2 regions of the Roseburia sp. MSJ-14 genome follow, and region 2 is predicted to be linked to the other one. Evidence: a T-box and tRNA genes for the amino acid it is inferred to sense, from the RefSeq annotation. Region 2 holds a T-box; the other holds one or more tRNA genes.
The links. The T-box of region 2 lies ahead of proS (proline--tRNA ligase). A T-box ahead of a tRNA ligase gene usually reads a tRNA of that ligase, here a tRNA-Pro.

Region 1 (5,054 bases), on a different contig from region 2:
ACAGGGAAAGAAATTGCAATTTCATAATAAGATTATGGAGGTAGCAGAATATGATGGAAAAGTTAGGAGATAATGATGATGTTCTTGCTAATGCTAAAAAATATTTGGGAGCTACATCAAGAAAGTTACAAATAGAAGCAGATAGAGCTATTGGACGGATTCGTTAAGTAATGCTATGAAGGTAATGGTGAATATCTTACTGTTACCTTTTTAGTATATTAAGGGAATTACATAAGATTTCAGATTGAAAAGCGGTAAGAGAGGTGATTCTTTTGATTGAAAAAAGATGTAATTATAGAGGAAAAGAATATAGTTGTAAAGTGAAAAAAGATATGGTGAGTATTTATTCACATAATGAAGAAGAAGGTTTTTTGCCTTGTAAAGATTTACTTGGAAATGTAATAAAGGGATGTTTTTTTAAAAAGGTGAAAATTAACGATGTTGAAGAGATATATAATTTGCGTTATATGGCTGTGTATGATAAAAGAGAATTTGAAATTCTTTCTTTAAATATTAATGCTATTAAAAAACATAAATTAACTATTGTTACTCAAAATGAAATATTAGCACGAGAATTAGGGTTTGAAAAACGTGAACAGTTTGTTTTCTGCAAAGATATTGATATAACAGAAGAGACAAAGATTATATGTTATATAGAATATGCTAATAAGGAAAAGGGGATAGATAGACAGGAAATATTATTAAAGGATTTACAAAATAAATTTAGAAAATAAGATTACATGTATAAATGAGAGTTTACTCGATTTACATAGAAAATTTGGAAATATATGATAGTAAAACTGGATTGCTTATATAACCGTTTATGTATGATTCAGATTTGGACTGCATGTATTTCTGAAACCGTGCTTGGAAGAAAAGATTTAGCAGAAAGAAGCAGTATGATTTTTTGGGCATATGATTTAGGTGAGAAAGAAATGGCAAAAGAATTATTAAACTTTGTTTTGGGTTTGGTAACAGTTCAAACATCTGATGAAAATATAAAGTCTAGGTTGGAAAGAATCATAAAGAAATGTTATATGATAAGTTCTAAGATAAATTATTCAACTTTTCCAGTATCATTATAAATGGTAAATAAAAAACCAAACTGCGTGAAGTCAGTAGAAAAAGTCTACTGGCTTAATATGTTCAAAATTATCTAAAAAATGGATTTTTATAAATTATATGAAAAAGGAAATTGAAAGAAATATAATTTGTTTTGTAAAATAACATCGGGGTAACAGGATTCGAACCTGCGACCTCACGGCCCCCAGCCGTGCGCTCTAACCAAGCTGAGCCATACCCCGCAACTTTCACATTGTATCACAAATTGTACAATGGGGCAATAAAAAAAAGCGCTAAATCGTTTGACTAAATGGAAAATGCCGATATAATAGAAGGGAAAGAAAGATTAGAATAAGGGAAGGTAGTATATGAAAGTGAGTGAAAAATTTACAAAGAAGCAGATAATACTTGGGAGTGTTGGAATAACACTTTTCGTATTATTGGTGATTTACATTAGTATAGCAATATTTTTTCAAGGACATTTCGCATTTCATACCACAGTTAATGGAGTGTCAGCCTCCGGTAAGAATCCGAAACAGGTAGAAGAACAGATTAAAAAGACCATTGATGGATATACACTTACTGTGGAAGAACGTGAAAATCAGTCAGAGGTTCTAGATGGCAGTAAAATAGGATTGAAAACAGAATTTGATGGTAGCTTGGAAAAGGAATTGAAGAAGCAAAACGGATTTGCATGGCCAATATATTTGTTTAAATCATCCAAAATAGAAGTTAAGACGATGGTAAAATATGATGAAGATAGTTTAGAAAAAGAGCTTCAAAATCTTAACTGTATGGATGAATCCAAGATGGTAAAACCGGAAAATGCTACTGTATCAGAATATTCTAAGTCCAAGGGATATGAGATTGTTCCGGAAAAAGATGGAACAGAAATTGATACGGAAAAGTTTTTTAAGGTGATAGGGAAATCCGTAACAAATTTACAAAAAAGCGTTTCTTTAGAGGGCGAAAAGTGTTATACCAAGCCAACATATACCAAAGATTCTGAAGAGTTAAAGACCCTGGTAGACACTATGAATAAGTACGCAGGTACGGAAGTTACATATGAGTTTGGGGATAAGAGTGAAAAATTAGATGGGGAAACAATTAGTCAGTGGCTTACGGTAAATGAAAATATGGAGGCAGATATTTCACAGGATAAAGTAAGTGAATATGTGGCAACCTTAGCAGATACATACAATACAGCAGGAAAGGCAAAAAGTTTAAAAACATCCTATGGCACTACAATTACGGTAAGTGGCGGAGATTATGGATGGAAGATAGATAAAGCTGCGGAAACAGAAGCATTGATGGAAAATATAAAAGCAGGAGATAAAGTTTCCAAAGAGCCGGCATATGCCAAGACAGCAAGTAGCCACGGAGATAATGATTATGGCAATACATACGTTGAAGTCAATCTGACTGCACAGCATTTATATTATTATAAAAATGGTTCATTGGTGTTAGAGTCAGATTTTGTATCGGGAAATGAATCGAAGGGATGGAGTACACCAACCGGAGTTTATGGTTTGTATTATAAACAAAAAGATAAGACGTTGCGTGGAGAGGGTTATGCAACACCGGTATCTTTCTGGATGCCATTTAACGGTGGAGTAGGATTCCATGACGCAACTTGGAGAAAAGATTTCGGCGGTAATTATTATCATAAGAGCGGATCTCATGGATGTGTAAATTTACCGTATAGTGCAGCACAAAAATTATATGAAAATATTGAGGCAGGATGCCCGATTTTTGTATATACCTTAGGCGGAACAGAAAGTACAAAGGCTAAGTCACAAGATGCGGCATCAGCAGTTGTCAGTGCAATTAACAGCATTGGTGCGGTGTCACAGGGAAGCAGATCTGCAATTAGTAATGCAAGGGCACAGTATGATGCATTAGATGAAAGTGCAAAGGGTTATGTAACGAATTATGATGTCTTGACAGCAGCAGAAGCGCAATTAGCACAACTTGACGCTGATGCTGCTGCGAGAGCGGCAGATCAACAGGCACAGGGTCAGGCACAGCCGGTAATAGATGCAATTAACAATAATCTTGTAAATCAGGCAATTACACTGGATAAAAAACCGATTGTACAGGAAATCAGACGTCAGTATGATGCACTGTCAGATGCAGCAAAGGCTAAAGTAACAAATTATTCAGTACTTACAGAAGCAGAACGATTGATAGCAACAATGGAAAGTGGTTCATAAAGTGTTCAAGGAGAAGGGACAGGATATGGAGTATCAAAAGGAAAATGATAAGAAAATAACAATTTCCGATGTGGCAGATGCGTTGGGGGTATCAAAGACCACAGTTTCCAGAGCAATTTCAGGAAAAGGAAGAATTGGAACAGAAACAAGAGAAAGAGTACTTGCTTATATTAAAGAGCATAACTATAAGCCAAATGCTTTGGCAAAAGGCTTGGCGCAGTTAAAAACGTATAATATAGGTGTCATGTTGCCGGAAGATTATACATTGGTAGATTTACCTTTTTTTCAGACATGCCTTATGGGAATTAGTGAAGTTGCAGTTAGTATGGACTATGATATTCTGTTGACTATGGGAAGGGAAAATGAAAATACCCAGTTGATGCGAATGGTAGAAAATCATAAAGTAGATGGTATTATTCTAATGCGGACATTTACCAAAGATGAAAGTATAGAATATTTACAAAAGACAGGTATTCCGTTTGTAACCGTAGGAAGTACCAATTATACAGATGTGGTACAGGTTGATAATGACCATAAAAATGCATGTAGAGAGTTGATTTCCATTTTATTGATGAAAAAAATGCGGCGAATTGGAATTGTAGGGGGAATTGAGTCGCATGTGGTAACACAAAGCCGTTTGAATGGTTACCTGGAGGCATATGAAAATGCAGGTCTGGCAATCGAAAAAGATATTATTTTTGTAAATGCAGATAGAGAGGCAATGATAGAGCGAGCAGTTGAGAAATTGTTAGAGGCAAAAGTGGACTGTATTGCATGTCTGGACGATGCTGTTTGTATGCAGGTACTAAATAAATTGCGCAAGGAAAATGTGCGGGTACCGGAAGAAGTAAAGGTAGCGTCCTTCTATGATAGTTCTATTTTAGACAGCCATATGCCGTCAATCACATCGCTGTCCTTTAATGTACGGGAATTGGGAATGACAGTGTGTCATACCCTACTGGATATGATAGAGGGAAAACAAGTAGAACAAAAAACTCTATTAGGATATGAGGTAATCTTAAAAGAATCAACCAAATAGAAGAGCAATGGAAAAGATCACTGTTTTAGCAGTGGTCTTTTTTTATGTAATAGGAAAATGCGTCCTATTACATAAAAAACGCTCCGCTAAGGAAGCACACCTCGCGGAGATGAAATTAGTCGTAAGTGACACCGCTAAGGATACAAATCTCTTATAGCAATGTATATAAATAGTAGTAAGTAAAAGTTTAGTAAAAAAATAAAAAAACGCCAGTAAAAATAGTGTGAAAATTTACTAATAAGTTAAAGAACATACAAAGAAAAATAGGAGTAACGGATTTATAAGGATGGTAACGTTACCATGACTGATTTTTATAGTAAAATAAGGAAAAAATATCTAATTTTCGACTGAACAACCGATTGCGCAAACAAAAAATATAGTGAAAATGACGAAAAAAATATAGGAAAAATACACAAAAACAGATTTGAAAAACTAGAAAAAAAAGACATTTACAACAATATAATTATTTGGTAAACTTTAACCATAGAACAACCGATTGAACAATTTGCGAATTGTTCTAAACAAACAAAAACTTTTTATTGGGAGGGAAACAATATGAAGAAAAAACTTTTAAGCGTATTACTTTGTTTAACAATGACAGCAACTATGATGGTTGGCTGTGGGGACTCAGGAAACAACAGTAAGAAAAGCGACAGTTCCAAAGATAGCAACACAGCTGCTTCTGAGGACGAGAACACATTAACCGTTTGGTGTTGGGATCCGGCATTTAATATTTATGC
Region 2 (5,054 bases):
CAGTTTACTACAAAGGAATTTGACTTACTGGCATTTTTGGCACAACATCCAAACAGAGTATTTACCAAGGAAGAGTTGTTTAGTAAAATCTGGGCACTGGAATCCGTAGGCGATATTGCAACGGTTACGGTGCATATTAAAAAGATTCGTGAGAAAATAGAATACAATACGGCAAAGCCTCAGTACATTGAAACTATCTGGGGTGTTGGATATCGCTTTAAGGTTTAATCAGGTGTGAAAAGATGAAAGAGCAATTGCAGATTATTTATGAGGATAACGGGATTGTGGTATGCCATAAGTTACCGGGAATTGCGGTGCAATCCCCAAGGGCAGGGCAGCAGGATATGGTGAGCTTATTACGCAATTATTTTGCAAGAAAAAAGGAAAACACAGAAATATTCCTGGTGCATCGTTTGGACCAGCCGGTAGAAGGGGTTATGGTGTTTGCCAGAACCAAAGAAGCTGCCGCAAACTTGAGTAGTCAAGTACAAAAAAGACAGATGGACAAGCAGTATCTGGCAGTAGTAGAGGGAAGATTTGAGAAAAAGTCCGGAACCTTAGAAAATTTTCTGATAAGAGACGGAAAAACCAATACTTCCAGCGTTGCGGAAAAAGAAGGAAAGGGAGCAAAAAAAGCCAGACTTTCATACGAGGTATTGGAAGAGACAGAAAAAGATTCTTTGGTAAAGGTCATTTTAGAGACAGGAAGACATCATCAAATCCGTGTACAAATGGCATATGTAGGGCATCCGTTGGTGGGGGACAAGAAGTATAACCCACAGTGTGAGGCGGGATATCAGCCTGTTGGGCTGTGTTCGGTAAAAACTGCATTTGTGCATCCTCTGACAGGAAAACAGATGGAATTTGAAGTAGAACCACAAGGAACACTTTTTAAAAAGTATAAAAATTTCTAGATAGTACATACTAATCACATGAAACGTGAAATGAAAGAAAGTATGTGCAGGATAGGCAAAATAGTAGGAATTGCCATTGTAGTATATGCGTGTATTCGCTGGTTACTGCCGTTGGTGATTCCCTTTTTTATTGCTTTTTTGCTGGCAAAATGGCTAAGTCCATTGGTGAGAAAATTAAATAAAAGAATAAAAATAAAGCGAAGTATCATTGCCACCGCAGTGGTAGGTATTTTTTCTGTTCTGTTAGTGGGAATCATGGCGTTTTTTTTCAGAAGCCTTTTCGGGCAAGTGCAACGAGTGATTTCGAATATGGGGGATTGTCAAAAACAAATGGGGAGTATTTGGAAGCAGTGTTGCAGACAGGTGGAAAACTTTACCGGTATTCAGGCAAATGAAGTGAAAACAGGGATTGCAGCATGCATTCCTAAATTTCAAAGTCAAATAGAGGAGAAATTTTTGCCTTCACTGCTAAACGGCACCGTAATCTATGCCAGAAATCTACTGATACTATGCGGTGTTTGTTTTGTGATAGTAATCAGTACCATTCTCATATTGCGAGACTATGAAAAAATAAAGGAAGGATTAAATAGTACCCCCATTGGAAAAGGGATTCTTCAAGTGGGACGGCGCACTTACCGGGCAGGGGGAGCTTATATAAAAGCTCAGCTTATTATTATGATATTTGTTACAATTATATGTGTAATCGGATTGTATCTATCCGGAAATCAATATGCATTACTGGTGGGATGTGGCATTGGTGTGTGCGATGCCATGCCATTTCTGGGAACAGGAACCATTTTTGTCCCTTGGGCATTGGTTGAAATTGTACAGGGAAAGTACACGCTTGCTGCCATATATGCTACAATCTATACCCTTTGCAGTTTTTTGCGGGAGATATTAGAACCCAAAATTATAGGGGACAAGTTAGGAATGCCACCTCTTGTTGTTATTATAAGCATTTATGTGGGGCTAAATGTATATGGAATTTGGGGATTTTTACTAGGACCATTTTCCTATGTGTTAATAAGAGAAATTTATGATTGTAACTTTGACGGAAAGTTGCTATAATGAGATTAAATTTGTAGTAATATTTGCTATATAGGGGCATAGGTGAAGACGTGAAAGAACAAAAGCGGAAAAAAACAACGCGTTCTATGTATTGGAAACGTGTACAAAGGGAAAATGTGCGACGGATGTTGTTGACATCGGTCTGCTTTTGTATACTGTTTTTGCTTTGTGCCATTGTTTTGAGAATAAACAGTGAACAAATCATAAATGCAAAAATTTTATGGGTTTTATTGGTGTTAGAAGAGGCATATGCCATGACTTTCGGGTGGCGGGCATATCGGTGGCTGTCTGGAGAAAGAAGGGGAAATATACAGTTAGAGGTTTCCGGTTTTTGGATCATATTTGAAACCGTACTGATTGTAGGAGCTTTGGTGGCAGGTGATACCTTTTTCAAATTAGTTGTATACTGGATTATGACAGCAGTACTTGCCATTGGGCCCTTGTATAATAACAGAGAATTTTTAACAAGTCTTGCCGTACAGATTGTGGCATTGGTGGTTTTGATAATATGCCAGAAGTTAGGAATGCAGACAATCATTTATCTGGCAGCAAACCAGTTAATGTGTGGAATTATATCCAGACAGGGATATTATAATTTCCTGCGTCGCGCAGAGGATGCAGAAGCAATTGACACAGCTAAGACTTTATCGGAAACAGATCCGATGACCAAGTTATTGAATCGGCGTGGTTTAGAACGCAGAATTGAACGCATGTGGAATATTTGTCTGCGCTCCAATAAAAAAGTGGCTGTTATCATGATTGATATTGATAATTTTAAGAAGTACAATGATTCCTTCGGACATTTAGAGGGAGATAATTGTATTCGCAAAGTATCAGAACAGATTCACAACATGATAAGAAAAAAATCGGAACTTGCGGCTAGAGTAGGTGGAGAGGAATTTGTTATTTTTCTTCCGGATATGGATAAGGCACAGGCATTAAACTGGGCAATTAAATTAAAAGAAAATGTAGAAAAATTGTGTATACAACAAGCAGACAGTAATTTTCTTCCCATTGTATCCATAAGTGTAGGAGTCACCTGGGGATATGCCAGAAAAAATGGAAGTTTCGCACAGATGCAGGAACAGGCAGACGAAGCTCTTTATGGAGCTAAGAAAAGCGGACGTGCCTGTGTATATATGGAAGAGAACTGCTATGGGAAGACAAGAACAACAGGAAAGATACAAGGGTACTATGAAAAGGCATTTCGTTCTTTGGGATAGTGTAGGCTCTTTCGTGTAGACTCTTTAGGATAGGTTCTTGACAAGAGAAGAAAATTGGAATAGAATAGCAATTACTGAATTATGATAGAGGCGAAGAAGAGGAATAGTACAGATTGGAACATGAACAGAGAGAGAATCAATGGTGGAAGATTCTTCATGGGAATATTTGGAACCTGCCTTGGAGCTGCATATGAAAATATGCCGTACATCTGCGATAAAGAGTAAGAGAGAAGTAATGTAATATTACTTAATCAGGGTGGTACCGCCGGAATTCCGGTCCCTTATAGGGATTAGAGTTTCGGCGTTTTTTCGTGCTCACATTTGTTAGAAATAGAAAGTAGAAAGAAAGAGGAGAAAGAAAATGGCAAAGGACAAAAAATTAGTAGAAGCCATTACATCCATGGATACCGATTTTGCACAGTGGTATACCGATGTAGTAAAAAAGGCAGAATTAATTGCATACTCCAGCGTAAAAGGCTGTATGATTATCAAACCGGCAGGATATGCAATTTGGGAGAATATTCAGAAAGAATTGGATAAGCGATTCAAAGAAACTGGTGTGGAAAATGTATATATGCCATTATTTATACCTGAGAGTTTGCTGGAAAAAGAAAAAGATCATGTAGAAGGATTTGCACCGGAAGTTGCATGGGTAACACAGGGTGGATTAAACGAATTACCGGAAAAACTTTGTGTAAGACCTACTTCCGAAACTTTATTCTGTGATTTTTATGCAAATGAGATTCAGTCTTACCGTGATTTGCCAAAATGCTATAATCAGTGGTGCTCTGTAGTACGTTGGGAAAAAGAGACAAGACCATTCCTTCGTTCCAGAGAATTTTTATGGCAGGAAGGACATACTGCACATGCAACAGCAGAAGAATCAAAGGCCAGAACACTTCAGATGCTGAATCTTTATGCAGACTTTGCAGAAGAAGTTTTAGCAATACCGGTAATTCGTGGTAGAAAGACCGAAAAAGAAAAATTTGCAGGTGCAGAGGCAACTTACACCATTGAAGCAATGATGCATGATGGAAAGGCATTGCAGTCCGGTACCAGCCACAACTTCGGAGATGGATTTGCAAAAGCATTTGGTATTCAGTATACCGATAAAGAAAATAAACTTCAGTATGTACATCAGACCTCTTGGGGAATGACAACACGTTTAATCGGAGCAATCATCATGGTACACGGAGATGATTCCGGACTGGTATTGCCACCAAGAATTGCACCGGTACAGGTAATGGTAATTCCAATCCAGCAGCACAAAGAGGGCGTTTTGGAAAAGGCTGCCGAAGTAAAAGAGGCATTAGCAAAAGCTGATATTCGCGTAAAGACAGACGAAACAGATAAGAGCCCGGGATGGAAGTTCTCAGAACAGGAAATGCGTGGTATTCCGCTTCGTGTAGAATTAGGACCAAAGGATATTGAAGCCGGTAAATGCGTATTAGTTCGTCGTGATAATGGTGAAAAGATTGAATGTGCATTAGAAGATGTGACAAAAGTTGTTCCTGAATTATTAGAAAACATTCAGAAAGATATGTTTGAAAGAGCAAAGGCACATAGAGATTCTCACATTACCGATGCGAAATCCTATCCGGCATTCAAAGATGCAGTAGAAAATAAGCCGGGATTTATTCGTGCAATGTGGTGCGGAGATATGGCATGTGAAGATAAGATTAAGGAAGATACAACAGCAACATCACGTTGTATGCCATTAGAAGATCAGGAACCGATTTCCGATGTATGTGTTTGCTGTGGAAAACCTGCACATAAACTGGTATATTGGGGAAAAGCATACTAGAATAAAAAGAAATAAAACAATATATAAAGAAGGCGGCATCCGATT

Region 1: it encodes a tRNA-Pro, which carries the amino acid that the T-box ahead of proS (proline--tRNA ligase) is inferred to sense. The anticodon was not compared.

The regions. Positions count from the first base shown of each region.
Region 1 covers NZ_JAHLQD010000026.1:443-5,496, forward strand. The annotation lists gene KQI83_RS09865 (hypothetical protein) at 273-734, shown strand; gene KQI83_RS09870 (hypothetical protein) at 789-1,085, shown strand; tRNA gene KQI83_RS09875 (tRNA-Pro) at 1,230-1,304, opposite strand; gene KQI83_RS09880 (L,D-transpeptidase family protein) at 1,431-3,275, shown strand; gene KQI83_RS09885 (LacI family DNA-binding transcriptional regulator) at 3,301-4,314, shown strand; gene KQI83_RS09890 (ABC transporter substrate-binding protein) at 4,870-5,054, shown strand, end outside.
Region 2 covers NZ_JAHLQD010000050.1:113,207-118,260, reverse strand. The annotation lists gene KQI83_RS13985 (response regulator transcription factor) at 1-228, shown strand, start outside; gene KQI83_RS13980 (RluA family pseudouridine synthase) at 243-914, shown strand; gene ytvI (sporulation integral membrane protein YtvI) at 945-1,982, shown strand; gene KQI83_RS17130 (GGDEF domain-containing protein) at 2,033-3,205, shown strand; T-box leader at 3,290-3,490, shown strand; gene proS (proline--tRNA ligase) at 3,567-5,009, shown strand.